Regions from separate parts of the Anoxybacillus sp. LAT27 genome, predicted to be linked through region 2. Evidence: riboswitches for the same ligand, from Rfam matches in the RefSeq annotation. Region 2 holds a riboswitch; each other region holds the start of a gene.
The links. Region 2 has a riboswitch for S-adenosylmethionine ahead of mtnW (2,3-diketo-5-methylthiopentyl-1-phosphate enolase). Riboswitches for the same ligand answer to the same signal wherever they lie in the genome.
Positions count from the first base shown of each region.

Region 1: it holds a riboswitch for S-adenosylmethionine, as region 2 does, so the genes downstream of both, mtnW (2,3-diketo-5-methylthiopentyl-1-phosphate enolase) here and mtnW (2,3-diketo-5-methylthiopentyl-1-phosphate enolase) in region 2, are expected to answer to the same signal.
Region 3: it holds a riboswitch for S-adenosylmethionine, as region 2 does, so the genes downstream of both, LD028_RS11745 (methionine ABC transporter ATP-binding protein) here and mtnW (2,3-diketo-5-methylthiopentyl-1-phosphate enolase) in region 2, are expected to answer to the same signal.
Region 4: it holds a riboswitch for S-adenosylmethionine, as region 2 does, so the genes downstream of both, metK (methionine adenosyltransferase) here and mtnW (2,3-diketo-5-methylthiopentyl-1-phosphate enolase) in region 2, are expected to answer to the same signal.

Region 1 is NZ_JAIWYK010000065.1:17,102-24,896, forward strand. It holds gene LD028_RS05025 (ATP-binding protein) at 1-1,318, shown strand, start outside; gene LD028_RS05030 (ZIP family metal transporter) at 1,318-2,052, shown strand; gene LD028_RS05035 (DMT family transporter) at 2,065-2,916, shown strand; gene LD028_RS05040 (1,2-dihydroxy-3-keto-5-methylthiopentene dioxygenase) at 2,925-3,461, opposite strand; gene LD028_RS05045 (methylthioribulose 1-phosphate dehydratase) at 3,474-4,082, opposite strand; gene LD028_RS05050 (2-hydroxy-3-keto-5-methylthiopentenyl-1-phosphate phosphatase) at 4,079-4,735, opposite strand; gene mtnW (2,3-diketo-5-methylthiopentyl-1-phosphate enolase) at 4,735-5,955, opposite strand; SAM riboswitch class I at 6,015-6,122, opposite strand; gene LD028_RS05060 (pyridoxal phosphate-dependent aminotransferase) at 6,212-7,384, opposite strand; gene LD028_RS05065 (carbon-nitrogen family hydrolase) at 7,481-7,795, shown strand, end outside.
Region 2 is NZ_JAIWYK010000434.1:61,519-69,313, forward strand. It holds gene LD028_RS13380 (carbon-nitrogen family hydrolase) at 1-638, opposite strand, end outside; gene LD028_RS13385 (pyridoxal phosphate-dependent aminotransferase) at 735-1,907, shown strand; SAM riboswitch class I at 1,997-2,104, shown strand; gene mtnW (2,3-diketo-5-methylthiopentyl-1-phosphate enolase) at 2,164-3,384, shown strand; gene LD028_RS13395 (2-hydroxy-3-keto-5-methylthiopentenyl-1-phosphate phosphatase) at 3,384-4,040, shown strand; gene LD028_RS13400 (methylthioribulose 1-phosphate dehydratase) at 4,037-4,645, shown strand; gene LD028_RS13405 (1,2-dihydroxy-3-keto-5-methylthiopentene dioxygenase) at 4,658-5,194, shown strand; gene LD028_RS13410 (DMT family transporter) at 5,203-6,054, opposite strand; gene LD028_RS13415 (ZIP family metal transporter) at 6,067-6,801, opposite strand; gene LD028_RS13420 (ATP-binding protein) at 6,801-7,795, opposite strand, start outside.
Region 3 is NZ_JAIWYK010000423.1:27,490-35,284, forward strand. It holds gene LD028_RS11740 (methionine ABC transporter permease) at 1-192, opposite strand, end outside; gene LD028_RS11745 (methionine ABC transporter ATP-binding protein) at 182-1,210, opposite strand; SAM riboswitch class I at 1,282-1,387, opposite strand; gene LD028_RS11750 (O-acetylhomoserine aminocarboxypropyltransferase/cysteine synthase family protein) at 1,546-2,838, opposite strand; gene LD028_RS11755 (hypothetical protein) at 2,900-3,199, opposite strand; gene LD028_RS11760 (thioredoxin family protein) at 3,330-3,599, opposite strand; gene LD028_RS11765 (toprim domain-containing protein) at 3,608-3,955, opposite strand; gene LD028_RS11770 (YusG family protein) at 4,053-4,301, opposite strand; gene gcvH (glycine cleavage system protein GcvH) at 4,336-4,719, opposite strand; gene LD028_RS11780 (arsenate reductase family protein) at 4,777-5,136, opposite strand; gene LD028_RS11785 (acyl-CoA dehydrogenase family protein) at 5,206-6,987, opposite strand; gene LD028_RS11790 (acetyl-CoA C-acetyltransferase) at 7,003-7,795, opposite strand, start outside.
Region 4 is NZ_JAIWYK010000445.1:395,080-402,874, reverse strand. It holds gene pckA (phosphoenolpyruvate carboxykinase (ATP)) at 1-1,086, opposite strand, end outside; SAM riboswitch class I at 1,260-1,368, shown strand; gene metK (methionine adenosyltransferase) at 1,489-2,694, shown strand; gene LD028_RS17510 (phosphatase PAP2 family protein) at 2,739-3,257, opposite strand; gene LD028_RS17505 (gamma carbonic anhydrase) at 3,331-3,861, opposite strand; gene LD028_RS17500 (alpha/beta hydrolase) at 3,944-4,762, shown strand; gene LD028_RS17495 (tetraprenyl-beta-curcumene synthase family protein) at 4,737-5,807, shown strand; gene mnmM (tRNA 5-(aminomethyl)-2-thiouridylate-methyltransferase MnmM) at 5,905-6,477, opposite strand; gene mnmL (tRNA modification radical SAM protein MnmL/YtqA) at 6,477-7,427, opposite strand; gene LD028_RS17480 (YtzC family protein) at 7,552-7,795, shown strand, end outside.

The sequences.
Region 1 (7,795 bases), on a different contig from region 2:
ATTGCTTGAAGAAACGCGCTTGTTTGCGAATATACATAAAAACGATCTCGATCGCTTTCTTGCGGAGACAACGACAAAACTCGAGACGTTAGCGTTTATGGTTAGCAAACATATGGCGATGTTAAGCGAAAAAGACATAAACGACATGTTGCAACAAATAGAAAAACAAGACGTTCGTTTTCATCACATATCGTTTTTTTCTGAAAGTACAAGTTCAGCGATGCGATTGGCGAAAACGACAAAACAAACGGTCATTGACAGCGATCATACAACAACGATCGTCACACCGATTGTCGATGAAAAAACGAACGATACAGTCGGTTTTTTTGTGGCGGAATTACGTATGGATTACATAAAAAAACGGATGAAAATCATTGACCCAAACGCATCGTTTCGTTTATATGATGAGCGTGGAACGATGTTGTTGGCAACAAACGAAATTCGCCCATCGCAACAAACGGTGACGGTTCATTTAAATTATGCACCATGGATGATTGAAGCGAACGTGCCGCACGTAACGATGAAACAAAATGTGCAAACATCCCTTCCATACATCTTATTGCTGATCGTCGCCATCCATATTATTTGGCTACTGATTCAATATTGGCTATTAAAACGGCAAACGATGCTTGAACGCATGGAGACCGAAGCACAAAAACTCGAACTTGTCGGCACACTCGCCGCAAGCACCGCGCATGAAATTCGCAACCCGCTTGCTGGCATTAAAGGATTTATTCAACTATTAAGTGAAAAACATAAAGATAACGAATCACAACTTTATTTTTCCGTCATTCAAAATGAAATTACACGCATTAACGATATTGTGAACGAATTTTTAATTCTCGGCAAACCGACGGCACAAAAACTTGAAACGTGTGATTTAAACTATATTGTGCAAAGCATTCATCCGATGATTGAGTCGCAAGCGCATTTACATAACGTCGTCTATACGTTTCAACGTGCCGATGTGCCACTTCCGATTCGTTGTTCAAAAGATCATTTAAAACAAGTCGTCTTAAATTTAGCAAAAAATGCGATCGAAGCGATGCCGCGTGGTGGCGTGCTAACGATTTCGCTGACGAAACAAAACGACTGGGCGGTGCTGCAAGTAACAGACAATGGATGCGGCATTCCAAACGATGTAAAAAGCAAACTGTTTCAACCGTTTGTCACATCGAAACAAACGGGAACAGGACTTGGGCTCGTCGTCTGTAAACGTATTATCGATATGCATGAAGGGACAATCGACATTCATAGCATAGAAAAGAAAGGAACGACGATTACCGTTCGTCTTCCTTTGCGACAGGAGGTGGAATAATGGTCGATATGCTCATCGGAAGCACGTTATCGGCGCTAGCAACAGGGGCTGGCGCTGTTCCGATTTTATTTTTGTCGCGCTCATTAACGCACAAATGGCGCGACATGTTGCTCGCTTTTACAGCTGGTGTTATGATGGCGGCATCGATGCTTGGGTTAATTCCAGAATCACTTTCTTCTGGCACGTTTTTTTCTCTTGCGGTTGGATTGTGCTTTGGAGTGTTTACGCTGACGCTTCTTGAAAACATCGTACCGCATATCGACTTAGCACATACAAAAAGCGGCATCAAAATGGATCAAAAAGCGCTGCTTGTCCTTGCGGCGATTACGCTTCATAACATTCCAGAAGGCTTATCTGTCGGCGTCAGCTACGCCTCCGGGGAACAAAATCATATCGGGGATTTAATTGCGCTTGCGATCGGCTTCCAAAACGCACCTGAAGGATTGCTCGTTGCGCTTTTTTTATTTAATCAACATATTTCAAAAGGAAAAGCGTTTTTCATGGCAACCGGGACGGGAATGATCGAGCTCGTCGCCTCCATCATCGGTTTTTATTTAACGTCTGTCGTCGATGCGCTCGTCCCTTACGGATTAGCGTTTGCGGCTGGTGCGATGTTGTTTATTATTTATAAAGAGTTAATCCCTGAAAGCCATGGCGACGGAAACGAACAATCATCGACGTATGCGTTTATTATCGGACTATTAGTGATGGTATTTTTAATTGAAACATTTTAAAGGATGATCTACATGTCGAAATATTATATGCTTCTTTTATTAACAAGCACCTTATGGGGAGGCAACTTTGTCGCAAGCAAATTGCTTGTCGCCCACGCCTCCCCGTTAACGTTGACGTTTATTCGTTGGACGATCGCGGTCCTTTTTTTATTTCCGATCGTTTTAAAAAAAGAACGATCCATCCGCCTCCAAACGCGCGGCATCGTTCCTTTGATTGCGATGGGGATGTCGGGCGTCGTCTTATTTAACGTGTTTATGTTTCAAGCGCTTCGCTATACGTCAGCGGATCATGTCGGTTTAATTTCGACGTTAAACCCGATGGCGATTGCGCTTGTGGCATACGTTGTCTACCGCGATAAGCTCACGATCCGACAATGGCTGGCGATGGTCGTCTCACTCATGGGTGTGCTCATCGTGATGACGCACGGGCAACTGCATCGGTTAGCGGATGTAAACATCGGCGATTTATGGATGATCGCAGCAGTCATCATTTGGGGCGTTTATTCTGCCTGTGCAAAGGCAGTGATGACATCTTATTCTCCGCTTGCAGCAACGTTTTGGTCCGGCGTCTTTGGCATCATCGGGTTGTTGCCGTTTCTTTCTTCTTTTTCCGTTCATGACGTCAACGTCTCCTTTTCGCTTGCGCTTTTATATACAAGCGTTGGGGCGACGGTGCTTGCGATGTTTCTTTGGAACGTTGGCGTGAAAAAAGTCGGTGCCACAACTGCAGGCATGTTTTTAAATTTCAATCCGCTTTTTACTGCACTGTTTGCATACATACTACTTGGTGAAACGTTAACAGTGATACAATGGATCGGTTCATTCATTACCATTGCAGGCGTCATATTGTTTACAAAAAAATAGAAGGGGCGTTATTCCCCTTCTTTTTCTTCATATGGATGTGCCACCCAACCAGATGGATCGATAAATAAGCGAACCGCAACGACTTGGCGATCGTCCATTAATGTAAAGAAATGCGGATTTCCTTCTGGGACAGAAATGACATCCCCTGCTTCAAGTTCAACGTCAAAGTAGCCTGTATTTTCGTCCCCTTTAATAACGAAAATGCCATGACCAGCAACGATTGCACGCACTTCGTCTTCTGTATGCGTATGCACTTGTTCAAATTTTTTCAATAGCTCTTCTAAATTTGGTGTTTGTTCGCATAAAGCGACAACGTCCCACGCTTGATAACCTCTTCGCTTCGCTAAATCTTCAATTTCCGATTGAAACGTTGCTAAAATGTCCGCTTTTTCTTCATCTGTTAATACAAATTTGTTTTGAAGATGCGCTGGAAGTTTACTTGCATCCCAATGTTCGTACAACACCCCTTGCTTATTTAAAAACGTAGCGACATTTTCCTTTCCTTCAATCACTTCACCTGTGTTGCGCACTTTAATAACTGCCATACATACTCCCCCTTATCGTTTTAAAAGTAATAATTTCACATAGTACTGACATAAAAACTCGCACGCTTCTAGCCATTTTTTCGCTTCAAACGCATCTTTTCCCCAAACAGTAATGCCGTGGTTGCGAATAAGCACTGCGCCGCGATCTTCATGAACATGTTCGGCGAACGCGTTTGCTAATGTCGGAATATGAGCGAAATTCGGAATAATCGGAATGCGAAATGCCGCATCTTCTTCCCATAATCCGAACGCTTTAATGAGTTCTTGATTTGTAAAAACGACTTCCCCTTCGTCACCGTACCATTCGGAAATGATATTGTTGTCAACGGTATGGACATGAAGCACACAACCAGCGTTCGTTTTATTGTAAATGTTCACGTGAAGAAGCGTCTCAGCTGACGGCTTTAAATGCGTCGCTTCGGCTGGCTGTCCGTCCGCGCCGACGAGTAAAAAGTCTTCTGCCGTTTCTTTTCGTTTATCTTTTCCGCTAGCGGTCACAAGAAACGTAAGCGGCTCATCGCTCACCTTTAGCGACAAATTGCCGCTCGTTCCCATAAACCAATCGCGCGCCGCTAGTTCTCGTTTCACTTCCGCAAGCTCTTCCCATTTTTTTTGTCTCACACGATCACCTCGCTTTCTTGTAACGCATCGATGACATCATAAAACGTCGTAAACGGTGTATGTGGCAAATGAAGCTCCCGGCATTTTTCAAGCAAAAAGTCGCGCGCGATGACGTGATCGGCTAGTTTCGCCGCCGCTAAATCGGTAATGGAATCGCCAATCACAATCGTTTTTGCCCCTTTTGGCGCGAGTTTACGAAGAAGCGACGGCTTGCAGCACCCGCATTCATTTTCGCAATGTTCATCGCACGCATACGGCCACGTAATTCGAATCGTTTCTCCGCTAAAGTCAGCGCTGTTACAAAAAATGCGCTCTTTTTCAACAAGTCCGTCTAACAGCGGATAAACGAAAAAATCGATGCCGCCGCTCACGATATAAAGCGGAATTTGCCGTTCGTTCGTAAATGCGACAAAGTCGGAAAATCCGTCGCGAATGCGGGCGGTGTCAAGCAAAAATTGCACGATGTCTTCTTTTAGCGTCGTCGGCAACAGCGAAAACATGCGTCCGACACCTTGTTGTACGGAACATCTTTGCGCAAGCACGTCATCTTTGATGGCTTCCCACTCGGGCGGAGCGAACTGTTTCATGAGCGCAATAATGTTGTCGTTTAACGTAATCGTTCCATCAAAGTCACAAAAAACAATTGACTTCATCAAGCGCTCCCCCATAAATCAAGCGCTTGTTGTAACGGTTCGTGTTCTTTTGCCGCATCATGAAGCGAACGACCAGCAAGCACCGCATCAACTGCGGCACGAAACGCTTGCCCGCCACCAATTGCCCCGCTCGGATGACCATGCACTCCGCCGCCTGCGTTAATGACGGAGTCGATGCCAAAATCGCTCACTAAAAGCGGCACAAGCCCCGGATGAATGCCGGCGGATGGCACAGGGAATGTGCGTAAAAACGGTTCTTCTTTCGTTAATTCCTCGCGAATCGCAACCGTCTGTTGTTTTGCAAGCGCGACGCTTCCATACGGTGATGGGAAAAGCGAAAAGTCCGCCCCGGCCATGCGCAATAATTTCCCAAGAAGAAGCGCATAGCTAACTCCATATACGTGCGATGAGGCGATCGCGCCGCTAAACGACGGATGTGCCATAATCGGCAAGCGAATGTCATCGTCTTCACGAAGCGCCTGCAACACGTCAAGTCCGTATGTAAACACGTTAAACAACAACACGTCCGTCCCTAGCTCCGCCGCACGCTTCGCTTTGTCTTTTAGTTCAAACGTTTTACCTGTTAAATTGACCGCATATAACGTTCGATGCCCTGTTTGTTCGTACACCTCTTGTAGCGCTTGTTTTCCTGCGACAATGCGCTTTTCAAATGGCGTTAAGTCATTGTCAAATAAAATTTCATCGTCTTTCACGAGATCGACCCCACCGAGCGCTTGTAGTTTTAATTGTTCCGTAACGTATTGTAAATCACGCCCAATGACCGCTTTAAAAATGCTCATCACAAGCGGACGGTCAAAAACCCCAAGCTTTTCGCGTATGCCGTCAATGCCAAAGCGCGGGCCCGGAAACGCACGCTTCAGTTCGTCAGAAAACGTTAAATCAACAAGTTTAATCGTTCCGTCAAGCGACAATTTTCCAAACGTCGTCGTCAAAATCGCTGGAAAATCGGCGCTAAAATTGACGCTCGGATACGAAATGCGCACGAGTGCGCGTTTCAGTCGTTTTCCAAAAAACGTATTGACACGCTCGTCTTCCTCTAGCTCTTCAATGGACTGAACGATCCCTTTATGTTTTTTCAATTGTTCTTGTTCAAGCTGCGGCAAATCGGTCCACGACCCGACAGTTAGCCCAAGCGCAATCCCTTCTGCTTTTTTCACTAAGTCTTTGTCATCATGAATCAAATATGTTGCGGTAATCATCGTATCACTCCTTTACAAATAAAAAACCTCTTCATAAGAAGAGGCTAATTGTTCGTCTCTTCTTATCTCTCAGCTCACTGCTGCGAGAATTAGCACCGTGCTTAACACTTGTTAAGTCGGTTGCCGGGCTTCATCGGGCTCGTCCCTCCACCTACTCTTGATAAGAATTCGCAATGTATAAAATTTTTCGAACAGTTCGTTTTTCATAAATTTAATTCGAATTATGACAGCACATGCCGATTTTGTCAACGATTTTTTAAAAAAGTTGCAATCGCCCGATGCGTTCCGCTGCTTCTTGAAGTCTTGCTTCGCTTGTGAGCAGCCCTGTGCGCACATAACCTTCCCCATGTTCGCCAAACCCAATGCCCGGAGCGACCGCCACGTGCGCTTTTTGAAGCAAAAGGTCAGCAAACGTTTCCGACGTATAGCCGTTTGGCACCGGAAGCCAAGCGAAAAACGAACCTGCTGGCGCTTGCACATTCCAGCCGATGTCACGCAATGCATGAACGAACGTGTTTCTTCTTGCTTCATACGTCGCGACAAGCTCGGCGACGCATTGTTGCGAATCAAGTAGTGCGACTGCTGCCGCTTCTTGAATCGCCCCGAACATGCTGACGTATAGATGATCTTGCAACACGTTGATCGCTTCGATCATGCTTTCGTTACCGACCGCAAAACCGACGCGCCATCCTGCCATATTGTACGTTTTTGAGAACGTATAAATTTCAATACCAACGTCTTTTGACCCTTCGACTTGTAAAAAGCTTACTGGCTTTTTCCCGTCAAAGCCGATCGCTCCGTATGCGAAATCGTGTACAACACCGATACGATGTTTTTCAGCAAACGAAACGGTTTGTTGAAAAAACGGTTTCGTTGCGGTTGCGCCGGTCGGATTGTTCGGATAGTTTAAAAACATCAGTTTCGCCTTGCGAACGACATCTTTGTTTAGCTCCTCGTAATTAGGTAAAAAGCCATTCTCCGCCCGTAGCGGCATCATTTCCATGCGCGCCCGCGCAAGCACGACCCCCGACCAATAGTCTGGATAACCGGGATCAGGAACGAGCACAACATCGCCCGGATTTAATAAACAAAGCGGCATTTCAACGAGCCCTGCTTTTCCGCCAAACAAAATAGCGACTTCTTTTTCAGGATCAATCGTCACGCCATACTCGCGTTTATAAAACGTCGCGACTGCTTCTTTCAAAAACGAATAGCCGCGAAATGGTGAATATTTATGATACATAGGCTTTGCTACCGCCTGTTGCATCGCGCTTACAATGTGCGCTGGTGTCGGCTGATCTGGATTTCCTTGTCCGAGATTAATGACATCATACCCTTCGGCAATGACTGCGTTCACTTTTTGCACGAGCGAAGCAAAAAATTGCTTCGGAAGTTGCTGTAACAAGTTCGATTGCGGAAATGTTTTCATTTTTCACACCTACTTCACAAAAAGGTTGAAATTCTAGTCAAGAATCATATATCGTAAAAATCAAAATGTAAAGAAAATTTTTTTGAGGTGAATGAGATGAATATCGCTTGCGTACAAATGGACATTGCGTTTGGAGCACCGGAAAAAAATAAACAAACAGTCGTGCGCTACATGGAACAAATCGCGAAAGAAGCCGATGTCGTCGTTTTACCTGAACTATGGACGACAGGTTACGATTTAACGAGACTTGCTCATATTGCCGATGAAAACGGCGAACAAACGAAAGCGTTTCTTTCCGAACTTGCCCGCACGTATCATGTGCATATCGTCGGTGGATCGGTCGCGAAAAAAGTGGCGGACAACATAACGAATACGATGTATATCGTCCATCGAAACGGCGATGTCGTTTGT
Region 2 (7,795 bases):
ATAATCATCGAATGCCCAGCAAACGTGTTGTTCGGGTCTGATCCTGCACGGTTGCACGCGACGACGTAACATTGATTTTCGATCGCTCGCGCCATTAATAACGTGCGCCAATGATGAAGGCGCGAAAGGGGCCATTCCGCAACGACAAATAACACTTCCGCACCGTTTAGCGTATGCGCGCGAATCCATTCTGGAAAGCGAATGTCATAACAAATGACCCCCGCACACGTCGTTTCATCGAGCGAACATAGCCCGGTCGTTTCTCCCGCTTGTAAATATACATGCTCATCCATCAATTTAAACAAATGAAGTTTGCTATATTCACAAACGACATCGCCGTTTCGATGGACGATATACATCGTATTCGTTATGTTGTCCGCCACTTTTTTCGCGACCGATCCACCGACGATATGCACATGATACGTGCGGGCAAGTTCGGAAAGAAACGCTTTCGTTTGTTCGCCGTTTTCATCGGCAATATGAGCAAGTCTCGTTAAATCGTAACCTGTCGTCCATAGTTCAGGTAAAACGACGACATCGGCTTCTTTCGCGATTTGTTCCATGTAGCGCACGACTGTTTGTTTATTTTTTTCCGGTGCTCCAAACGCAATGTCCATTTGTACGCAAGCGATATTCATCTCATTCACCTCAAAAAAATTTTCTTTACATTTTGATTTTTACGATATATGATTCTTGACTAGAATTTCAACCTTTTTGTGAAGTAGGTGTGAAAAATGAAAACATTTCCGCAATCGAACTTGTTACAGCAACTTCCGAAGCAATTTTTTGCTTCGCTCGTGCAAAAAGTGAACGCAGTCATTGCCGAAGGGTATGATGTCATTAATCTCGGACAAGGAAATCCAGATCAGCCGACACCAGCGCACATTGTAAGCGCGATGCAACAGGCGGTAGCAAAGCCTATGTATCATAAATATTCACCATTTCGCGGCTATTCGTTTTTGAAAGAAGCAGTCGCGACGTTTTATAAACGCGAGTATGGCGTGACGATTGATCCTGAAAAAGAAGTCGCTATTTTGTTTGGCGGAAAAGCAGGGCTCGTTGAAATGCCGCTTTGTTTATTAAATCCGGGCGATGTTGTGCTCGTTCCTGATCCCGGTTATCCAGACTATTGGTCGGGGGTCGTGCTTGCGCGGGCGCGCATGGAAATGATGCCGCTACGGGCGGAGAATGGCTTTTTACCTAATTACGAGGAGCTAAACAAAGATGTCGTTCGCAAGGCGAAACTGATGTTTTTAAACTATCCGAACAATCCGACCGGCGCAACCGCAACGAAACCGTTTTTTCAACAAACCGTTTCGTTTGCTGAAAAACATCGTATCGGTGTTGTACACGATTTCGCATACGGAGCGATCGGCTTTGACGGGAAAAAGCCAGTAAGCTTTTTACAAGTCGAAGGGTCAAAAGACGTTGGTATTGAAATTTATACGTTCTCAAAAACGTACAATATGGCAGGATGGCGCGTCGGTTTTGCGGTCGGTAACGAAAGCATGATCGAAGCGATCAACGTGTTGCAAGATCATCTATACGTCAGCATGTTCGGGGCGATTCAAGAAGCGGCAGCAGTCGCACTACTTGATTCGCAACAATGCGTCGCCGAGCTTGTCGCGACGTATGAAGCAAGAAGAAACACGTTCGTTCATGCATTGCGTGACATCGGCTGGAATGTGCAAGCGCCAGCAGGTTCGTTTTTCGCTTGGCTTCCGGTGCCAAACGGCTATACGTCGGAAACGTTTGCTGACCTTTTGCTTCAAAAAGCGCACGTGGCGGTCGCTCCGGGCATTGGGTTTGGCGAACATGGGGAAGGTTATGTGCGCACAGGGCTGCTCACAAGCGAAGCAAGACTTCAAGAAGCAGCGGAACGCATCGGGCGATTGCAACTTTTTTAAAAAATCGTTGACAAAATCGGCATGTGCTGTCATAATTCGAATTAAATTTATGAAAAACGAACTGTTCGAAAAATTTTATACATTGCGAATTCTTATCAAGAGTAGGTGGAGGGACGAGCCCGATGAAGCCCGGCAACCGACTTAACAAGTGTTAAGCACGGTGCTAATTCTCGCAGCAGTGAGCTGAGAGATAAGAAGAGACGAACAATTAGCCTCTTCTTATGAAGAGGTTTTTTATTTGTAAAGGAGTGATACGATGATTACCGCAACATATTTGATTCATGATGACAAAGACTTAGTGAAAAAAGCAGAAGGGATTGCGCTTGGGCTAACTGTCGGGTCGTGGACCGATTTGCCGCAGCTTGAACAAGAACAATTGAAAAAACATAAAGGGATCGTTCAGTCCATTGAAGAGCTAGAGGAAGACGAGCGTGTCAATACGTTTTTTGGAAAACGACTGAAACGCGCACTCGTGCGCATTTCGTATCCGAGCGTCAATTTTAGCGCCGATTTTCCAGCGATTTTGACGACGACGTTTGGAAAATTGTCGCTTGACGGAACGATTAAACTTGTTGATTTAACGTTTTCTGACGAACTGAAGCGTGCGTTTCCGGGCCCGCGCTTTGGCATTGACGGCATACGCGAAAAGCTTGGGGTTTTTGACCGTCCGCTTGTGATGAGCATTTTTAAAGCGGTCATTGGGCGTGATTTACAATACGTTACGGAACAATTAAAACTACAAGCGCTCGGTGGGGTCGATCTCGTGAAAGACGATGAAATTTTATTTGACAATGACTTAACGCCATTTGAAAAGCGCATTGTCGCAGGAAAACAAGCGCTACAAGAGGTGTACGAACAAACAGGGCATCGAACGTTATATGCGGTCAATTTAACAGGTAAAACGTTTGAACTAAAAGACAAAGCGAAGCGTGCGGCGGAGCTAGGGACGGACGTGTTGTTGTTTAACGTGTTTACATACGGACTTGACGTGTTGCAGGCGCTTCGTGAAGACGATGACATTCGCTTGCCGATTATGGCACATCCGTCGTTTAGCGGCGCGATCGCCTCATCGCACGTATATGGAGTTAGCTATGCGCTTCTTCTTGGGAAATTATTGCGCATGGCCGGGGCGGACTTTTCGCTTTTCCCATCACCGTATGGAAGCGTCGCGCTTGCAAAACAACAGACGGTTGCGATTCGCGAGGAATTAACGAAAGAAGAACCGTTTTTACGCACATTCCCTGTGCCATCCGCCGGCATTCATCCGGGGCTTGTGCCGCTTTTAGTGAGCGATTTTGGCATCGACTCCGTCATTAACGCAGGCGGCGGAGTGCATGGTCATCCGAGCGGGGCAATTGGTGGCGGGCAAGCGTTTCGTGCCGCAGTTGATGCGGTGCTTGCTGGTCGTTCGCTTCATGATGCGGCAAAAGAACACGAACCGTTACAACAAGCGCTTGATTTATGGGGGAGCGCTTGATGAAGTCAATTGTTTTTTGTGACTTTGATGGAACGATTACGTTAAACGACAACATTATTGCGCTCATGAAACAGTTCGCTCCGCCCGAGTGGGAAGCCATCAAAGATGACGTGCTTGCGCAAAGATGTTCCGTACAACAAGGTGTCGGACGCATGTTTTCGCTGTTGCCGACGACGCTAAAAGAAGACATCGTGCAATTTTTGCTTGACACCGCCCGCATTCGCGACGGATTTTCCGACTTTGTCGCATTTACGAACGAACGGCAAATTCCGCTTTATATCGTGAGCGGCGGCATCGATTTTTTCGTTTATCCGCTGTTAGACGGACTTGTTGAAAAAGAGCGCATTTTTTGTAACAGCGCTGACTTTAGCGGAGAAACGATTCGAATTACGTGGCCGTATGCGTGCGATGAACATTGCGAAAATGAATGCGGGTGCTGCAAGCCGTCGCTTCTTCGTAAACTCGCGCCAAAAGGGGCAAAAACGATTGTGATTGGCGATTCCATTACCGATTTAGCGGCGGCGAAACTAGCCGATCACGTCATCGCGCGCGACTTTTTGCTTGAAAAATGCCGGGAGCTTCATTTGCCACATACACCGTTTACGACGTTTTATGATGTCATCGATGCGTTACAAGAAAGCGAGGTGATCGTGTGAGACAAAAAAAATGGGAAGAGCTTGCGGAAGTGAAACGAGAACTAGCGGCGCGCGATTGGTTTATGGGAACGAGCGGCAATTTGTCGCTAAAGGTGAGCGATGAGCCGCTTACGTTTCTTGTGACCGCTAGCGGAAAAGATAAACGAAAAGAAACGGCAGAAGACTTTTTACTCGTCGGCGCGGACGGACAGCCAGCCGAAGCGACGCATTTAAAGCCGTCAGCTGAGACGCTTCTTCACGTGAACATTTACAATAAAACGAACGCTGGTTGTGTGCTTCATGTCCATACCGTTGACAACAATATCATTTCCGAATGGTACGGTGACGAAGGGGAAGTCGTTTTTACAAATCAAGAACTCATTAAAGCGTTCGGATTATGGGAAGAAGATGCGGCATTTCGCATTCCGATTATTCCGAATTTCGCTCATATTCCGACATTAGCAAACGCGTTCGCCGAACATGTTCATGAAGATCGCGGCGCAGTGCTTATTCGCAACCACGGCATTACTGTTTGGGGAAAAGATGCGTTTGAAGCGAAAAAATGGCTAGAAGCGTGCGAGTTTTTATGTCAGTACTATGTGAAATTATTACTTTTAAAACGATAAGGGGGAGTATGTATGGCAGTTATTAAAGTGCGCAACACAGGTGAAGTGATTGAAGGAAAGGAAAATGTCGCTACGTTTTTAAATAAGCAAGGGGTGTTGTACGAACATTGGGATGCAAGTAAACTTCCAGCGCATCTTCAAAACAAATTTGTATTAACAGATGAAGAAAAAGCGGACATTTTAGCAACGTTTCAATCGGAAATTGAAGATTTAGCGAAGCGAAGAGGTTATCAAGCGTGGGACGTTGTCGCTTTATGCGAACAAACACCAAATTTAGAAGAGCTATTGAAAAAATTTGAACAAGTGCATACGCATACAGAAGACGAAGTGCGTGCAATCGTTGCTGGTCATGGCATTTTCGTTATTAAAGGGGACGAAAATACAGGCTACTTTGACGTTGAACTTGAAGCAGGGGATGTCATTTCTGTCCCAGAAGGAAATCCGCATTTCTTTACATTAATGGACGATCGCCAAGTCGTTGCGGTTCGCTTATTTATCGATCCATCTGGTTGGGTGGCACATCCATATGAAGAAAAAGAAGGGGAATAACGCCCCTTCTATTTTTTTGTAAACAATATGACGCCTGCAATGGTAATGAATGAACCGATCCATTGTATCACTGTTAACGTTTCACCAAGTAGTATGTATGCAAACAGTGCAGTAAAAAGCGGATTGAAATTTAAAAACATGCCTGCAGTTGTGGCACCGACTTTTTTCACGCCAACGTTCCAAAGAAACATCGCAAGCACCGTCGCCCCAACGCTTGTATATAAAAGCGCAAGCGAAAAGGAGACGTTGACGTCATGAACGGAAAAAGAAGAAAGAAACGGCAACAACCCGATGATGCCAAAGACGCCGGACCAAAACGTTGCTGCAAGCGGAGAATAAGATGTCATCACTGCCTTTGCACAGGCAGAATAAACGCCCCAAATGATGACTGCTGCGATCATCCATAAATCGCCGATGTTTACATCCGCTAACCGATGCAGTTGCCCGTGCGTCATCACGATGAGCACACCCATGAGTGAGACGACCATCGCCAGCCATTGTCGGATCGTGAGCTTATCGCGGTAGACAACGTATGCCACAAGCGCAATCGCCATCGGGTTTAACGTCGAAATTAAACCGACATGATCCGCTGACGTATAGCGAAGCGCTTGAAACATAAACACGTTAAATAAGACGACGCCCGACATCCCCATCGCAATCAAAGGAACGATGCCGCGCGTTTGGAGGCGGATGGATCGTTCTTTTTTTAAAACGATCGGAAATAAAAAAAGGACCGCGATCGTCCAACGAATAAACGTCAACGTTAACGGGGAGGCGTGGGCGACAAGCAATTTGCTTGCGACAAAGTTGCCTCCCCATAAGGTGCTTGTTAATAAAAGAAGCATATAATATTTCGACATGTAGATCATCCTTTAAAATGTTTCAATTAAAAATACCATCACTAATAGTCCGATAATAAACGCATACGTCGATGATTGTTCGTTTCCGTCGCCATGGCTTTCAGGGATTAACTCTTTATAAATAATAAACAACATCGCACCAGCCGCAAACGCTAATCCGTAAGGGACGAGCGCATCGACGACAGACGTTAAATAAAAACCGATGATGGAGGCGACGAGCTCGATCATTCCCGTCCCGGTTGCCATGAAAAACGCTTTTCCTTTTGAAATATGTTGATTAAATAAAAAAAGCGCAACGAGCAATCCTTCAGGTGCGTTTTGGAAGCCGATCGCAAGCGCAATTAAATCCCCGATATGATTTTGTTCCCCGGAGGCGTAGCTGACGCCGACAGATAAGCCTTCTGGAATGTTATGAAGCGTAATCGCCGCAAGGACAAGCAGCGCTTTTTGATCCATTTTGATGCCGCTTTTTGTATGTGCTAAGTCGATATGCGGTACGATGTTTTCAAGAAGCGTCAGCGTAAACACTCCAAAGCACAATCCAACCGCAAGAGAAAAAAACGTGCCAGAAGAAAGTGATTCTGGAATTAACCCAAGCATCGATGCCGCCATCATAACACCAGCTGTAAAAGCGAGCAACATGTCGCGCCATTTGTGCGTTAATGAGCGCGACAAAAATAAAATCGGAACAGCGCCAGCCCCTGTTGCTAGCGCCGATAACGTGCTTCCGATGAGCATATCGACCATTATTCCACCTCCTGTCGCAAAGGAAGACGAACGGTAATCGTCGTTCCTTTCTTTTCTATGCTATGAATGTCGATTGTCCCTTCATGCATATCGATAATACGTTTACAGACGACGAGCCCAAGTCCTGTTCCCGTTTGTTTCGATGTGACAAACGGTTGAAACAGTTTGCTTTTTACATCGTTTGGAATGCCGCATCCATTGTCTGTTACTTGCAGCACCGCCCAGTCGTTTTGTTTCGTCAGCGAAATCGTTAGCACGCCACCACGCGGCATCGCTTCGATCGCATTTTTTGCTAAATTTAAGACGACTTGTTTTAAATGATCTTTTGAACAACGAATCGGAAGTGGCACATCGGCACGTTGAAACGTATAGACGACGTTATGTAAATGCGCTTGCGACTCAATCATCGGATGAATGCTTTGCACAATATAGTTTAAATCACACGTTTCAAGTTTTTGTGCCGTCGGTTTGCCGAGAATTAAAAATTCGTTCACAATATCGTTAATGCGTGTAATTTCATTTTGAATGACGGAAAAATAAAGTTGTGATTCGTTATCTTTATGTTTTTCACTTAATAGTTGAATAAATCCTTTAATGCCAGCAAGCGGGTTGCGAATTTCATGCGCGGTGCTTGCGGCGAGTGTGCCGACAAGTTCGAGTTTTTGTGCTTCGGTCTCCATGCGTTCAAGCATCGTTTGCCGTTTTAATAGCCAATATTGAATCAGTAGCCAAATAATATGGATGGCGACGATCAGCAATAAGATGTATGGAAGGGATGTTTGCACATTTTGTTTCATCGTTACGTGCGGCACGTTCGCTTCAATCATCCATGGTGCATAATTTAAATGAACCGTCACCGTTTGTTGCGATGGGCGAATTTCGTTTGTTGCCAACAACATCGTTCCACGCTCATCATATAAACGAAACGATGCGTTTGGGTCAATGATTTTCATCCGTTTTTTTATGTAATCCATACGTAATTCCGCCACAAAAA
Region 3 (7,795 bases), on a different contig from region 2:
GAACGATGCGATCACACCGTTAATAAAACGATTTTCCCATATGTTTCCCTTAGACGTTAAAAACAACAACAATCCGAGTAAAATACCAAGCACAAACGTTGCGACAACGGAGACGGCGGTCATATACAACGTTTCCGTCGTGGCTGCCCATATTTTATCCCAAACGACGTTCGGAAATAGTTCATTGAACATTCGCCAACACCTCCACTTCAACTTCTTGCTGGCGAATAAAAGCGAGCGCTCGCTCAATCTCCTCATTCGCACCGTCTAAATGAATGAACAACACCCCGTATGCTCCGTGATGTGTCTGCGAAATTTTCCCTTGTAAAATATTTATATTTAAATCGAATTGACGAATGAGTTGTGTGATGAGCGGTTGCTCAGCTGCTTCACCAACGAATGTCAGTTGAACAACTTTACCATTCGGATATCGTTCAAGAAGATGCAACATCGCTTCTTTCGTTTCTTCCGGCTCTGTCACTTGCTGGACAAATCGTTTTGTAATCGGCTGTTCTGGCTTGCGGAATACGTGAAGCACTTCGCCCATTTCGACAATTTTTCCGTTTTCCATGACCGCAACGCGATCACAAATTTTACGAATCACGTGCATCTCGTGTGTAATTAATACGATCGTTAAACCGAGACGTTTATTAATATCAACAAGCAAGTCTAAAATTGAGTCGGTCGTTTGCGGATCAAGCGCCGATGTTGCTTCATCGCATAACAGCACTTTCGGATTGTTCGCTAATGCGCGCGCAATGCCAACGCGTTGCTTTTGTCCGCCGCTCAGTTGCGATGGATACGCATTTTCTCTCCCTTGCAAACCGACGAGTTGAATAAGTTCATCGACACGCTTCATCCGTTCTTCTTTCGGCACGCCAGCAATTTCTAACGGAAAAGCAATATTTTCGCGCACGGTTCGTGACCAAAGCAAATTAAAATGTTGAAAAATCATGCCGATTTGTTGGCGCGCTTGGCGTAACTGCTTCCCGCTAATTTTCCCCATATCTTTCCCATCAACAATCACTTCACCGCTCGTCGGCTTTTCTAATCCGTTCAATAACCGAATGAGCGAGCTTTTCCCTGCTCCACTATAGCCGATAATACCGAAAATTTCTCCTTGTTCGATATGCAAATTCACATGATCGACTGCCGTTACATTCCCACTTGCTGCTTTATACACTTTCGTTACGTTTGATAAAGTAATCATGTTGTCACCTTCCTTCCATGAAAAAAGCCTTTCTGCTCAAGAGAACAGAAAGGCGTAATGATCCATTCTGTCTCTTATCTCTCAAAGCAAACGCTTTGTGTGAATTGGCACCATTTCAGCAGCGCTGACGGTTGCCGGGTTTCATCGGGCACATCCCTCCACCTCTCTTGATAAGAGCGCTTTTAAACGCTTTATTCAGTTAACGTTTTAATACGTTCAAGGATATTTTTAAACTACGAAAGTGAGTATATCATCGAAAGAAGGACGGTGTCAACGAAAAATAATAAAAAATTTTTTGATATAGATAAACGTGCTAGCTATATACAGCTAACACGCTACACTTCCGAATACATCGACCGTACCCCTGTCGCCGCTTCAATCGCCTGCTCTAAGTCTTCGATTAAATCGTCCACGTTTTCAATACCGACCGATAAACGAATCATATCTTCTGTTACGCCGGATGCTTTCAAATCTTCTGAACTTAACTGTTGATGCGTTGTACTTGCAGGATGAATAATTAAACTTTTTGCATCGCCGACGTTTGCCACATGTGACCAAAGCTTAACGTTGTTAATTAACGTAGCCCCTGCTTCACGGCCACCTTGAATGCCAAAGACAACGACTGCCCCTGCCCCTTTCGGCATATATTTTTTCGCTAGCTCTTTCGCTGGATGGTTGTCATGTTCAGGATACAACACCCAATTGACGACCGGATGGTTGTCCAAATACTCGACGATTTTTCTCGTGTTTGCAATATGTTCTTTCATGCGGACATGCAACGTCTCCAGCCCTAAATTAAACTGAAATGCATTGAACGGGCTAATCGCCGGTCCTAAGTCACGTAACAACTGCACGCGTGCTTTGACGATATACGCCGCCGCACCGATGTCTGCGTATACGAGATTATGGTAACTTGGATCTGGCGTCGTAAACGCTGGAAACTTCGGCGAATTCCAATCAAATTTTCCACCATCGACAATGATACCACCTAACGTCGTTCCGTTACCAAGCAACCATTTCGTTGCCGAATGAACGACGATATCTGCTCCATGCTCGATTGGCCTGCAAAGGTACGGAGTTGCAAACGTGTTGTCAATAATCAACGGAATGCCTGCTTCATGCGCAATTTCCGCAACCGCCTCAATGTCTAACACATGCAGGCTTGGGTTGCCAATTGTTTCGGCAAAAATCGCTTTCGTTTTTGGTGTAATTGCCGCACGGAAATTTTCTGGATCAGACGGATCGACAAAATGCGTCGTAATGCCGTATTTCGGCAACGTATTCGCAAACAAATTGTACGTTCCTCCATATAACGTCGAAGCAGAAACAATATCATCTCCCGCTTGAGCAACGTTTAAAATCGCCATTGTAATCGCCGCCATGCCGCTCGCGACCGCTAAAGCCCCGACACCACCTTCAAGCTTAGCCACTCGTTCTTCAAATACAGTCACTGTCGGGTTATGAATGCGCGTATAAATGTATCCCGCTTCCTTTAGCGCAAATAAATTGGCCGCATGTTCTGTGTTATCAAACAAGTATGCATTCGACTGATAAATAGGCACTGCACGTGCTTTCGTTACTGGATCCGTTTGCAATCCGCCATGAACAGCAATCGTTTCAAATTTCATCGTTTCTCCCCCTAACCTAATGATCGAATATTTTGAATTTTAACACGATAAAATACGTTCGTCAACGAACAACATCATACGGCTTGGCAAGGAAAAAGATCGACTCTAACAATAAAATGTGACGAAACGATGCTGTGACGGACAATTCGTTTAATCGCAGTTGTTGCTGCAGTTTTAAAGACCCTTGCAATAGCGACATAATTGCCTGTGCCGAACCACGAATCGTAATGACTCGCTCTCCATCTACCTCTTCTACGCGACGAATCCCTTCTTTCGATATGCACAATAATACTTCTCGACTCTCCCATTGTAGTTGAATATATAAACAATCATTTGGCAAAATCGGCGCTAACATGTTCATTTAACCGCCCCCCGTCCCATATTTCTCATATCCATTGTTTCCATATAAATGCGAGTAGTTCCTGCTATAAACGCTCGACAAATGTCTCGTTCCCTCGTCAATTTCCCAAGAAATATGTCGAAAGCTGGCTTTATTCAGCCAGCTTTCGCAACGTTTCGTATAAATATGGAACAGAATGAAAAGCATATATTTTTTGTACAAGTTTATCATGTTGAAAAATAAGTAAACATGGAACGCTTTCAATATGCCATTCAACTGCTTTGTCTGGGACATAGTTTAAATCTTGACGCTCAAATGTAATAGATGGCAATAACTGCTCAAGTACATCAACCATTCGACTTGCCACTTGACATGTTCCACATAATGGCGTGTACATATAGACAACTTTCACAACGATCACACAACTTTCTATAAATATTGTGCGTGTACATCGATGTTTGCACTTAATAACACGACCGCAATATGATGCTTCGGGGCTGCTGCGACTTCACGATACATTTTATCAACATATAAGTGCTCTGCATGCGGAAACTCTCGACGGAGTTGACGACGTAATTTCTCCCCCGCTTCATCGGAATCGACTAAAATGTACACCTCTTTATCGTACAAAGCATCAATTAATTCATCAAGTTTAGCGGTACCGAGCGTTCCGTTTGTACATATAATTTCAACTGGCTCACTAATGATGCTTTCGATTTTTCGTTTATCTGAGCGCCCTTCGACAATAATCACTTTTTCTACCTCAACAATCGCCATCGTCATCACCTTGTACATTCATTTATGTATATTATATTCTTGATCGCACACTTTTTCTCCTTTTATCCAATACAAAAGGACAGCGATGTCGCTGCCCTTAACACCAACCACCTTCTGTATCACAATCGACATATTTCATATTTGGATGTTCAGTAACTGTTACGCTTTTCAAAATACGCCCGTTTTGTTGTTCGTATCCATGCTTTAACTTTAACTTATTCGTTTCTTGAACAAATTCTCCAACACATTCGTTGTCATAAAACAGCTCAAAGTTGCCGTTTTCATTAAATTTCCCAACAACATCTTTTGTAATATCGATTGTTTTTTGTTTTAACAAAAAAGACACCCCTGTGTTGTAGGGTGCCCTGTGAGTTGTTTTTTTAATCTTGGTTAATCATTTGTTCGTATTGTTCTGCCGTTAATAGGTTGTCCACTTCACTTAAATCGCTTGGCTCAATGACGATCATCCACGCTTTATCATATGGTGATTCGTTGACATACTCTGGGTTGTCGTTTAACTCTTCGTTCACAGCTACGACTTTTCCGCTAATTGGAGCATATAATTCAGACACAGTTTTCACTGACTCCACGCTACCAAATGGCTCATTTGCTGTGAGTTGTGTCCCCACTTCTGGCAATTCAACGAATACGATATCGCCGAGTTCTGACTGGGCAAAGTCCGTAATCCCAATGCGAACCGTATTTCCTTCGACACGCACCCATTCATGTTCTTGTGAATAACGTAGCTCTTTTGGAATGCTCATCGTTTTCCCTCCAACATATCATCTTCTTTTTCATCATACACGATTTTCGACATGATTTCACGATAATTTAAACATTTCGTGATATTTTTGTTCGTCAAATCCGACAATAACTTGCTCGCCATTTGTGATGATTGGACGCTTGATTAACATCCCGTCTGATGACAACAATTGCAACATGTCTTCTTCTGTCATCGTTTTTAATTTGTCTTTTAATCCAAGTTCACGATACTTCATGCCGCTCGTATTAAAAAATTTCTTTAAATCAAGCCCACTTTTTTCATATAACGTCCGCAACTGCTCTTTTGACGGAGGCTGTTCAACAATATGTATCGCTTGTACCGAAACGTTGTTGTCATCTAGCCATTTTTTTGCTTTTCGACATGTGCCGCACTTTGGATACCAATAAAATGTTACCATTTTCTCACCTCATCTATGCACAATATAATAAAGGAAAAGTACCAGACGATGCGTCTGGTACTTCCATTATTACACAACATATCGTTCAGCTTCAATTAGTGCTTGCGCTGCCTCACGTTTTTTCGCAATGATGTTAATTGGTGTGTGACGCGTTAATTTGCGTAATGCTGATAACATCATACGCAACATGTCACCATGTTCAACAGCGACGATCGTTTCTTTTGCATGCGCTTCAATTTCATTAAACGCTTCTTGGCAGAAAATTTGTGTGTACAATACTTTTTGTTTATTTTTCTCGACACCAGATTGCGCAATTGCTTTTTCCGTGCGCAAAAGCGCAGATTCCATCGCATATACGTTGCTAACAATGTCTGCAATATTAACAAGCACTTCTTGCTCTTTTTCAAGTTTCGGACCAAACTTTTGCGCTGCTAGTCCTGCAACCATTAAGGCGATTTTTTTCGCATGGCGCACAAGATATTTTTCTTGTTCAAGCACGCCGTCGCCAACTTCTTCCGGCATAAGCATCATTAATTCTTCTTGTAATTGTTGCGCTTTTTGTAAAAGCGGCAATTCGCCTTTCATCGCCTTGCGCAAATACATGCCTGGCACAAGGAGGCGGTTAATTTCGTTCGTTCCTTCGAAAATACGATTAATGCGCGAATCGCGATACATGCGTTCAATTTCGTATTCTTGCATGAAACCATAACCACCGTGAATTTGTACCCCTTCATCGACAATATAGTCCAGCATTTCTGTCGCAAACACTTTGTTTAAAGAGCATTCGATCGCGTATTCTGCAATCGCTTTCGCCGTTTCCTTTCCATCTTTTGCTTGTTCATCTGTCAACTGTCCCATGCGCGCTTCAAATAAACCGACTGTACGGTAGACGGAGCTTTCTGCCGCATACAATTTCGACGCCATCGTCGCTAATTTTTCTTGTGTTAATGTAAATTTCGAAATTGGTGTTTTAAATTGTTGACGTTGATTGGCGTATTGAATCGTCACTTCTAGGGCACGTTTTGCTCCGCCAACAGCACCAACGCCAAGTTTGTAACGACCGATATTTAAAATGTTAAATGCAATGATGTGCCCTTTGCCGATCTCGCCAAGTAAATTTTCTTTCGGAACGAGCGCATCTTGTAAAATTAGTGTCCGCGTCGATGAGCTTTTAATCCCCATTTTCTTTTCTTCTGCTCCTGTCGATACGCCAGGGAAATCGCGCTCGACGATAAATGCTGTAAAATGTTCACCGTCTACTTTTGCATATACGACAAACACATCGGCAAAACCAGCGTTTGTAATCCATTGTTTTTCCCCGTTTAAAATGTAATGTGTTCCTTCCGCATTGAGTTTTGCCGTCGTTTTCGCACCGAGCGCATCTGAACCCGAACCTGGCTCTGTTAACGCATAAGCAGCAATTTTCTCACCTGTCGCAAGCACCGGTAAATATTTTTGTTTTTGCTCTTCTGTTCCGAACAAGACGATTGGAAGCGAACCGATCCCGACGTGCGCACCGTGTGAAATTGAGAAACCTCCGGCACGCGACATTTTTTCCGCAATTAATGCCGAGCTAATTTTATCTAAACTTAATCCACCATATTCTTCAGGCACATCTGCGCCAAGCAATCCGAGTTCACCTGCTTGTTTTAAAAGCGCAACAGAACGATCAAACTCATGATTTTCTAGATGTTCAAGTTGCGGCAACACTTCATTCACGACAAATTCTTCTGTCGTTTTGGCAATCATTTTTTGTTCGTCTGTAAAATCCTCTGGTGTAAACACTTGCGTTGGTGACACATCTTCAATTAAAAAGCTACCACCTTGTGCAACTTTCAATGTTTTTTCCATCATTATTTCCCCCTCTTATAATAATTCAAATACGCCAGCAGCACCCATGCCGCCGCCAATGCACATCGTGACAATGCCAAATTGTTCGTTGCGACGACGCATTTCATGTAAAAGCGTCAACGTTAGCTTTGCACCTGTACAACCGAGCGGATGCCCAAGAGCAATGGCTCCTCCGTTCACGTTTACTTTTTCTTCATCTAGTCCGAGTTCGCGAATGACTTGAATTGCTTGTGATGCGAACGCCTCGTTTAGTTCAATTAAACCGATGTCAGAAAGCTCAAGTCCCGCAAGCTTAAGCGCCTTTGGAATGGCTGCAATCGGACCAATACCCATCACTTCAGGTGGAACACCTGCAACAGCAAACGAGCGGAATTTACCAAGCGGTTGTAAACCGAGCGCTTTCGCTTTTTCATGATCCATCACCATCACCGCTGCTGCTCCGTCACTCGTTTGGGAAGCGTTTCCTGCTGTTACTGTTCCGTTTACCGAAAACGCAGGGCGTAACTTCGCGAGCGTTTCCATATTTGTATCTGGGCGTACTCCTTCATCTTGACTAAACGTCATCTTTTTCTCTACTAATTTATTATTTTCAATATGACGGACTGTCACTTCGACCGGCACAATTTCGTCGACAAATTTTCCTTCGGCAATCGCTTTCGCTGCTCTTTGATGGCTGCGAACGGCAAACGCATCTTGCTCTTCGCGCGTCACCCCATATTTCATCGCGACTTGCTCAGCTGTATGCCCCATCGACATGTAATACTCTGGCGCACTTTCTGCGAGCTTCACGTTCGGACGTACGACATGA
Region 4 (7,795 bases), on a different contig from region 2:
TTCTTTCGTTAATTTACTAATTGGCGGCAATACGCCGAACGCATCTGCTGTTAAAAAGACGATTGTATGCGGATGGCCAGCAACGCTCGGCTGCACGATATTATCCATCGCTTCGAGCGGATATGCTGCGCGCGTATTTTCAGTTAATGTTGCATCGTCATAGTTTGGTATGCGCGTGTCTGGGTCAACGATGACGTTTTCTAATACAGAGCCGAAGCGAATCGCATCAAAAATTTGTGGCTCTTTTTCACGTGATAAGTTAATGCATTTGGCATAACATCCGCCTTCAATATTAAAGACACCGTTGTTTGACCAACCGTGCTCGTCATCGCCAATTAACCGACGGTTTGGATCAGCAGAAAGCGTTGTTTTCCCTGTGCCTGATAAACCGAAAAAGAGCGCGACATCGCCTTCTTGACCGACGTTTGCTGAGCAGTGCATCGGGAAGATTCCTTGCTCTGGCAATAAAAAGTTCATGACAGAGAAAATCGATTTTTTCATTTCCCCTGCATATTCTGTTCCACCAATTAGTACAGTGCGGCGCTCGAATGAGATGATAATAAACGTTTCTGAACGCGTGCCATCAATAGATGGATCAGCTTTAAATGTTGGTGCAGAAATGACTGTAAATTGTGGTTCATGTGTTTGTAATTCTTCCGCTGTTGGACGAATGAACAATTGATGAGCAAATAAGTTATGCCAAGCAAATTCGTTGACCACTTGAATCGGCAAACGATAAGCTGGATCTGCGCCTGCAAAGCCATTAAATACAAATAGTTCTTCTTTTGTCATTAAATAATCGATCACTTTGTTGTAAAGCTTATCAAATACCTCTTCAGAAATAGGTTGATTGACAGTTCCCCAATCAATTTTATGTTTCACAGACGGTTCTTCGACAATATATTTATCCTTTGGAGAACGGCCTGTATATTTCCCAGTTGTTGCACAAATTGCTCCTGATGAAGTTAGGATGCCTTCTTTCCGAGTTAGTACTTTTTCTACTAGTCGTGGTACAGATAAGTTATGAAAAACCCCATCCCTTTGTAAGAGTGTTGATAATTTGTTTGTCAGTTCAATGGAATTCATTGGACAAAACCTACCTTTGTTTGATTTATCTTTATGTAAAAAGTATAACACATTTTAATAAATAGTCCATACTAATTCGTGTATTTTTCTTCAGTTTAATTTCAAAATAATCCATATAGAAAAACGTTGACTCGTTTCGTACGGATGTGGTATGATGCTGAAATGAACGGATACTCTTATCCCGAGTTGGTGGAGGGAGACAGGCCCGATGAAACCCAGCAACCGTCACATACGTGAAAAGGTGCTAACCTGTGGCAAGGGAACGCCCTTGAACGATAAGAGTGAAAGGCGCAGACAAATGCAAAAACCTTTCCTCTGAGGGAAAGGTTTTTTTCACGATAGACCATAATAAGAGGGATGAGTACCGTATCATTTGTCATTATACTGAGGAGGAATGTTTGAATGCCTAAACGTCGTCTGTTTACATCTGAATCTGTAACGGAAGGGCATCCGGATAAAATTTGTGACCAAATTTCCGATGCGATTTTAGATGCGATTTTAGCAAATGATCCAAATGCGCGTGTTGCGTGCGAAACGAGTGTAACAACAGGACTTGTTTTAGTGAGCGGAGAAATTACAACATCTACATATGTAGATATTCCGAAAATTGTCCGTGAAACGATTCGTGGAATTGGCTATACGCGTGCAAAATACGGTTTTGACGCAGATACGTGCGCCGTATTAACATCCATTGATGAACAATCTCCAGATATTGCGATGGGTGTTGACAAAGCGTTAGAAGCTCGTGAAGGACAAATGACAGATGAAGAAATCGAGGCGATCGGTGCAGGAGACCAAGGATTAATGTTTGGCTTCGCGTGCAACGAAACGAAAGAGCTTATGCCGCTTCCAATTTCACTTGCCCATAAGCTTGCGCGCCGTTTAGCAGAAGTGCGTAAAGAGGACATTTTACCATACTTACGCCCGGACGGAAAAACGCAAGTGACAGTGGAGTATGATGAAAACGGCAAACCTGTACGCATTGATACGATCGTTGTTTCCACACAACATCATCCAGAAATTACGCAAGATCAAATTGTGCGCAACATTAAAGAACATGTTATTCAACCTGTCGTTCCAGCGGAGTTGATCGATGAAAATACAAAATATTTCATTAACCCAACAGGTCGTTTCGTCATCGGTGGTCCACAAGGTGACGCAGGGTTAACAGGACGCAAAATTATCGTTGACACTTACGGTGGTTATGCTCGTCACGGCGGTGGGGCTTTCTCAGGAAAAGACCCAACGAAAGTAGACCGCTCGGCAGCATATGCGGCTCGTTACGTAGCGAAAAACATTGTCGCAGCAGGCCTTGCAGATAAATGTGAAGTGCAATTAGCATATGCGATCGGTGTGGCACAACCTGTATCGATCTCAATCGACACGTTCGGCACAGGCAAAGTGTCTGAAGATGTATTAATTGAAGTGGTGCGCAACAACTTTGATCTTCGCCCAGCAGGCATTATTAAAATGCTTGACCTTCGCCGTCCAATTTACAAACAAACAGCTGCTTACGGCCACTTTGGTCGCACAGATATTGATCTCCCTTGGGAGCGTACAGATAAAGCAGAAGCGTTAAAACAACAAGCATTAGAGTTAGCGAAGTAAGGAAAAGAGGAGAGTTACAAGATGTAGCTCTCCTTTCCTATTTTTTAAGTAAGAACAGAAAATGAAGCAATACCAAATAACGTACCGAGCATACAACCAGCAAGTACATCAGAAGGATAATGAAGCCCTAAATAAATGCGCGAAATAGCAACGCTACATGCGATCGGCAAGAGCCAGATTGTTAATGACGGGGCGTATAGTAAAAATGGGACGATGACAGAAAATATTGCAGTCGTATGTCCTGATGGAAATGAATGGTCAGTTAATGGGTTTTTTGTTACTTTCGTTTTATGCAGTGAAATATACGGTCGTTTGCGAGGATATATTTTTTTCATCATTGCGACAGGAATATGGCTGAGTGCTAAGGCGATCGCACTTGCGATAGCAGTATCGCGCCATTCATCCCGCAATAGCCAAATGGCTAGCATAACCGATGTAATTGAAAATGTAGCCCCTCCAACGTGTGTAATTGAACGAAAATAGGTGTTTAGCCATTTTTGATCAAAATAACGATTAATGCTGTAAAACAACTTGCACTCCCAATCGTACCATTTTCGTAACATAAGCAAATCCCCCTGATTTTATGATAAAATACATATGTGAAGTCAATAATAAAACAATGTAAAAATACCACGCTTATTTGTCGCGTGGTTTGTTTACTTGAAGTGATTTATAATATTGTCCTTTTTCGACATATTCGCGACGAATGCGTGCCATTTCACGCTCATCTTCTTCAGTTAATTCACGAATCACTTTCGCAGGACGACCGAATGCAAGTGTGCGTGGCGGGATTTTTTTTCCTTGTGGAACGAGGCTGCCAGCGCCGATAAACGCACCTTCACCAATTTCGGCACCGTCTAAGATGATCGAACCCATGCCGATGAGTGCGCCTCTTTTGATGATCGCACTATGCAAAATGACTTGATGTCCGACGGTGACATCATCTTCAATGATCAGTGGATTGTTTGGGCTTTGGTGAAGGACAGAGTTGTCTTGGATGTTTACACGGTTGCCGATGATCGTTGGTGCGACATCTCCACGAATGACAGTGTTAAACCAAACACTCGTTTCCTCTCCAATTGTTACATCACCTGTAATAGTGACGTAATCGGCGATGAAAGCAGAACGTGCGATGTTTGGTGTATGTTCTTTATATGGATAAATCATTTCACTCGTCCCTTTCGTTTCGTTTTGTTATATTTAGTGTACAAATTTTTCGGCTATTCGTAAACATAAAGGAGGGGTGTATATGTGGAAATGGGAAGGAGAAAATGCAAAAGGAACGATCGTGATCGTTCACGGTGCGGCTGAGCATCATGGACGATATAAATGGCTTATTGAAATGTTTCGCATGCACGGTTTTCATGTTGTTGCAGGAGATTTACCAGGGCAAGGAACGACATCACGCAGTCGAAGAGGACATATTGATTCCTTTGACGAATATATCGAAGCGGTTGCCAGTTGGGTGCATGAAGCAAGCGTGTATGAACAGCCTGTTTTTTTACTCGGTCACAGCATGGGGGGGCTCGTCGTCATTCGTACATTGCAAGAAAAGCGTCTTCCTGTGCGCGGTGTCATTTTATCTTCTCCATGTTTAGGGCTCGTTCACTATCCGTCCAAAGCACTTGAAATCGCTTCGCACATTTTAAATGTCATTCATCCGAAAAAGCGTTTTCCATCAGGGTTAACGGTGGAGATGGCGACTCGAAATGAAGAAGTGCGTGAGATGGATAAAAACGATTCATTATACGTGACGAAAGTGTCTGTTCGCTGGTATCGTGAGCTAGTCAAAGCCATTCGGATTGCTCATGATAAAATTGCGGACTTACCAGACGTTCCGATGCTTGTCATGCAGGCGGGAGATGATAAAATTGTCGATAAAAGTGCAGTGAAATCATGGTTTGATCAGTTGACGGTAAGTGAAAAAGTGTATAAAGAATGGCCAAAACTATATCACGAGATTTTTAACGAACTTGAACGTGAACAAGTATTTTTATATGCCCATACGTTTTTAACTTTGCAGCTGCAAAGGGGTGAACTCATTGAACGTTCCAACAAATCCGTTTAGTCTAATGCGAGCTGTCTATCATCGCGTTTTTCCGCTTGTTCACCGGGAACTAGCCGTTTGGAAAAAAAGAGCAGAAGCTATTCCAGATGAAGAATTGCGCAAACAGGCGTTAGCGAGTATCGCAACAAAAACGTTTCATTGCGAAGGGGGCGCGATTTTAGCTTTACTGGCGGGAAAAGAAATGGAGCGATGCATTCGTTTTATCGTTGCTTATCAAACGATTAGCGATTACCTCGATAATTTATGCGATCGCAGTACGTCGCTTGATCCGACTGACTTTCGTGCGTTGCACGATTCAATGATCCATGCGTTAACTATTGGAGCAAAAAAAGAGGCATATTATCGTTATCGTGCCGAACAAGATGACGATGGCTATTTGCATGCTCTTGTCGATACGTGCCAAGAAATGTTGGGAGGAGTTCAACATTATGAAGTGATCGCTCCATTTTTACATGAACTTGCATCATATTATTGTGACTTACAAGTACATAAACATGTAAAAAAAGAAGAGCGCATTCCGCGCTTGAAGCAATGGTTCGCTAAACATGAAGCATCGTTGCCGAAAATGGAGTGGTACGAATTTTCCGCTTGTTCTGGTTCAACGCTCGGTATTTTTTGTCTAGTTGCTTACGCCTGCAACGATGCGTTCGATCAGCTTCTTGCACAACGTGTGCGCAACAGCTATTTTCCATACGTACAAGGGCTGCACATTTTGCTTGATTATTTCATTGATCAAGAGGAAGACCGACAAGGTGGAGATTTAAATTTTTGCTTTTATTATCCGAATGAGGAGACGCTATTTGCTCGTTTACGTCATTTCATTGAAGAGGCAGATCGCCATATTGCACAATTGCCACATCGTGAATTTCATCGCTTTATTCATCGTGGCTTGCTCGGATTATATTTATCAGATGAAAAAGTGCATGAGCAAGAAACCATTCGTAAGCTAGCGAAACAATTGTTGCGTTCTGGCGGCATGACATCCCACTTCTTTTACTGGAATGGCCGAATGTATCGAAAATGGCAAAGATGGATGTATGCGTAAGAAAACGGATGTATCATGGAAGCTTGTTTGTTCATTTAGAAGACATATTTCACTAACAAAACAAAAGTAGCGATAGGGAGAACCGATCGCTACTTTTTTACCTCTTCTCAATCGCAACAATAAACGGTGGATGATTGATTTGATTTATAAATTCGTATCGTACGACGTGTGCACGTTGTTGATCGATTGTTGAAACGTATTGCAAAAGGGCATCACGTTCGATTGCTCCTTCGGGATGACCGTGGTAAATGACGAGAACGATGATTCCTTCAGGGGCCATGATCTCAAGCAATTGTTCAATCGCAGCAATCGTTGAGTTTGGCTTTGTGACAATTTGTTTATCTCCCCCGGGCAAATAACCGAGATTAAACATCGCTCCGGTAATGCGTCCTTTATATTCGGAAGGGATATGTGCATGAAGTTCCGCGTGGCTTGCTTGCACGAGCGTGACACGTGTTTCCATATGATGTTCGTGCAATCGTTTTGTCGTATTTTCAATCGCTTGCGCTTGAATGTCGAACCCGAACACATGTCCAGACTGGCCAACACGTTCCGCTAAATAAAGCGTATCGTGGCCGTTACCAACCGTTGCATCGACGACGATATCGCCCTCTTTGACTGCTAAGTCGATAAGCGAGCGCGCAAACGGCAAAATGCGCATCAGTTTCATCATCTTTCTTCCTTTCGCACATATTTTTTCCCTTGATAACTATTGCGTCGCTCCAATTCAGCATCGATGGCATTTAACACTTCCCACTTATTGACGCTCCACATCGGACCGATCATTAAATCGATAGGGCCGTCCCCTGTAATCCGATGAACAATCATTTCTGGCGGTAATACTTCTAACTGATCACAAACGAGTTGAACATACTCATCGAACGTTAAAAAGCGAAGCATTCCTTTTTCATATTGTTTCACCATCGGCGTTCCTTTTAACAAATGAAGCAAATGGATTTTAATCCCTTGCACATCTAAATGAGCGACCGTCTTTGCTGTTTCCATCATCATGTCATACGTTTCAAGCGGTAATCCGTTAATAATATGGGCACAAACACGAATGCCATGTTTACGTAGCTTTTGTACTCCTTCTACATAGCACGAAAAGTCATGTGCGCGATTAATTAAAGTAGCCGTTTGTTCATGAACGGTTTGCAAGCCAAGCTCGACCCATAAATACGTTCGCTCATTCAATTCGGCTAAATAGTCAACGACATCGTCAGGTAAACAATCGGGGCGTGTAGCGATTGATAAACCGACGACACCTTCTAAATGTAACACCGTTTCGAATTTTTCACGCAAGACGTCAACGGGTGCATGCGTATTTGTGAACGCTTGAAAATAGGCGATGTATTTGCCATCTTTCCATTTCGTATGCATTTTTTCTTTAATCGTATGAAATTGCGTTACTAAGTCGTCCGTTCGTCTACCTGCAAAATCACCGGAACCGGCAGCGCTACAAAATGTGCAACCGCCATACGCGACGGTGCCATCACGATTCGGACAATCAAATCCTGCATCAAGCGACACTTTAAACACTTTTTCACCGAACGTTTGGCGTAAATGATAATTCCATGTATGGTATCGTTTCTTGTCGTTTGTATATGGAAAAGGATTCATGTTTATCACCTCGCATCATTTTAGCATTGTAGCACGTTTCAAGCGAGAAACTCAACGGTGCTGTGATAAATGACAAGAAAATGTACAAACTATAAAGCGATACGAAAGAAAGGAAGGGATGCGTATGGCAACAAGACAGTCGATGGATGAATTTTTGCAGCATTGTGAAGATGTGCTTCGCTATGCAAAAGAGCAATATACAGAAGCAAGCAAGCTTGAACATTATAACGATACAGAATATGTAAAAGCCCAGCAAATGCTCGAACATGCCGTGACCGATTTGGCGCATTTTTCGTTAAGTTGTAACGCCCAACAGCGCGAGCAATTGCATCGCATGCGCCTGCAGCTTGAACAATTACAAAACGATA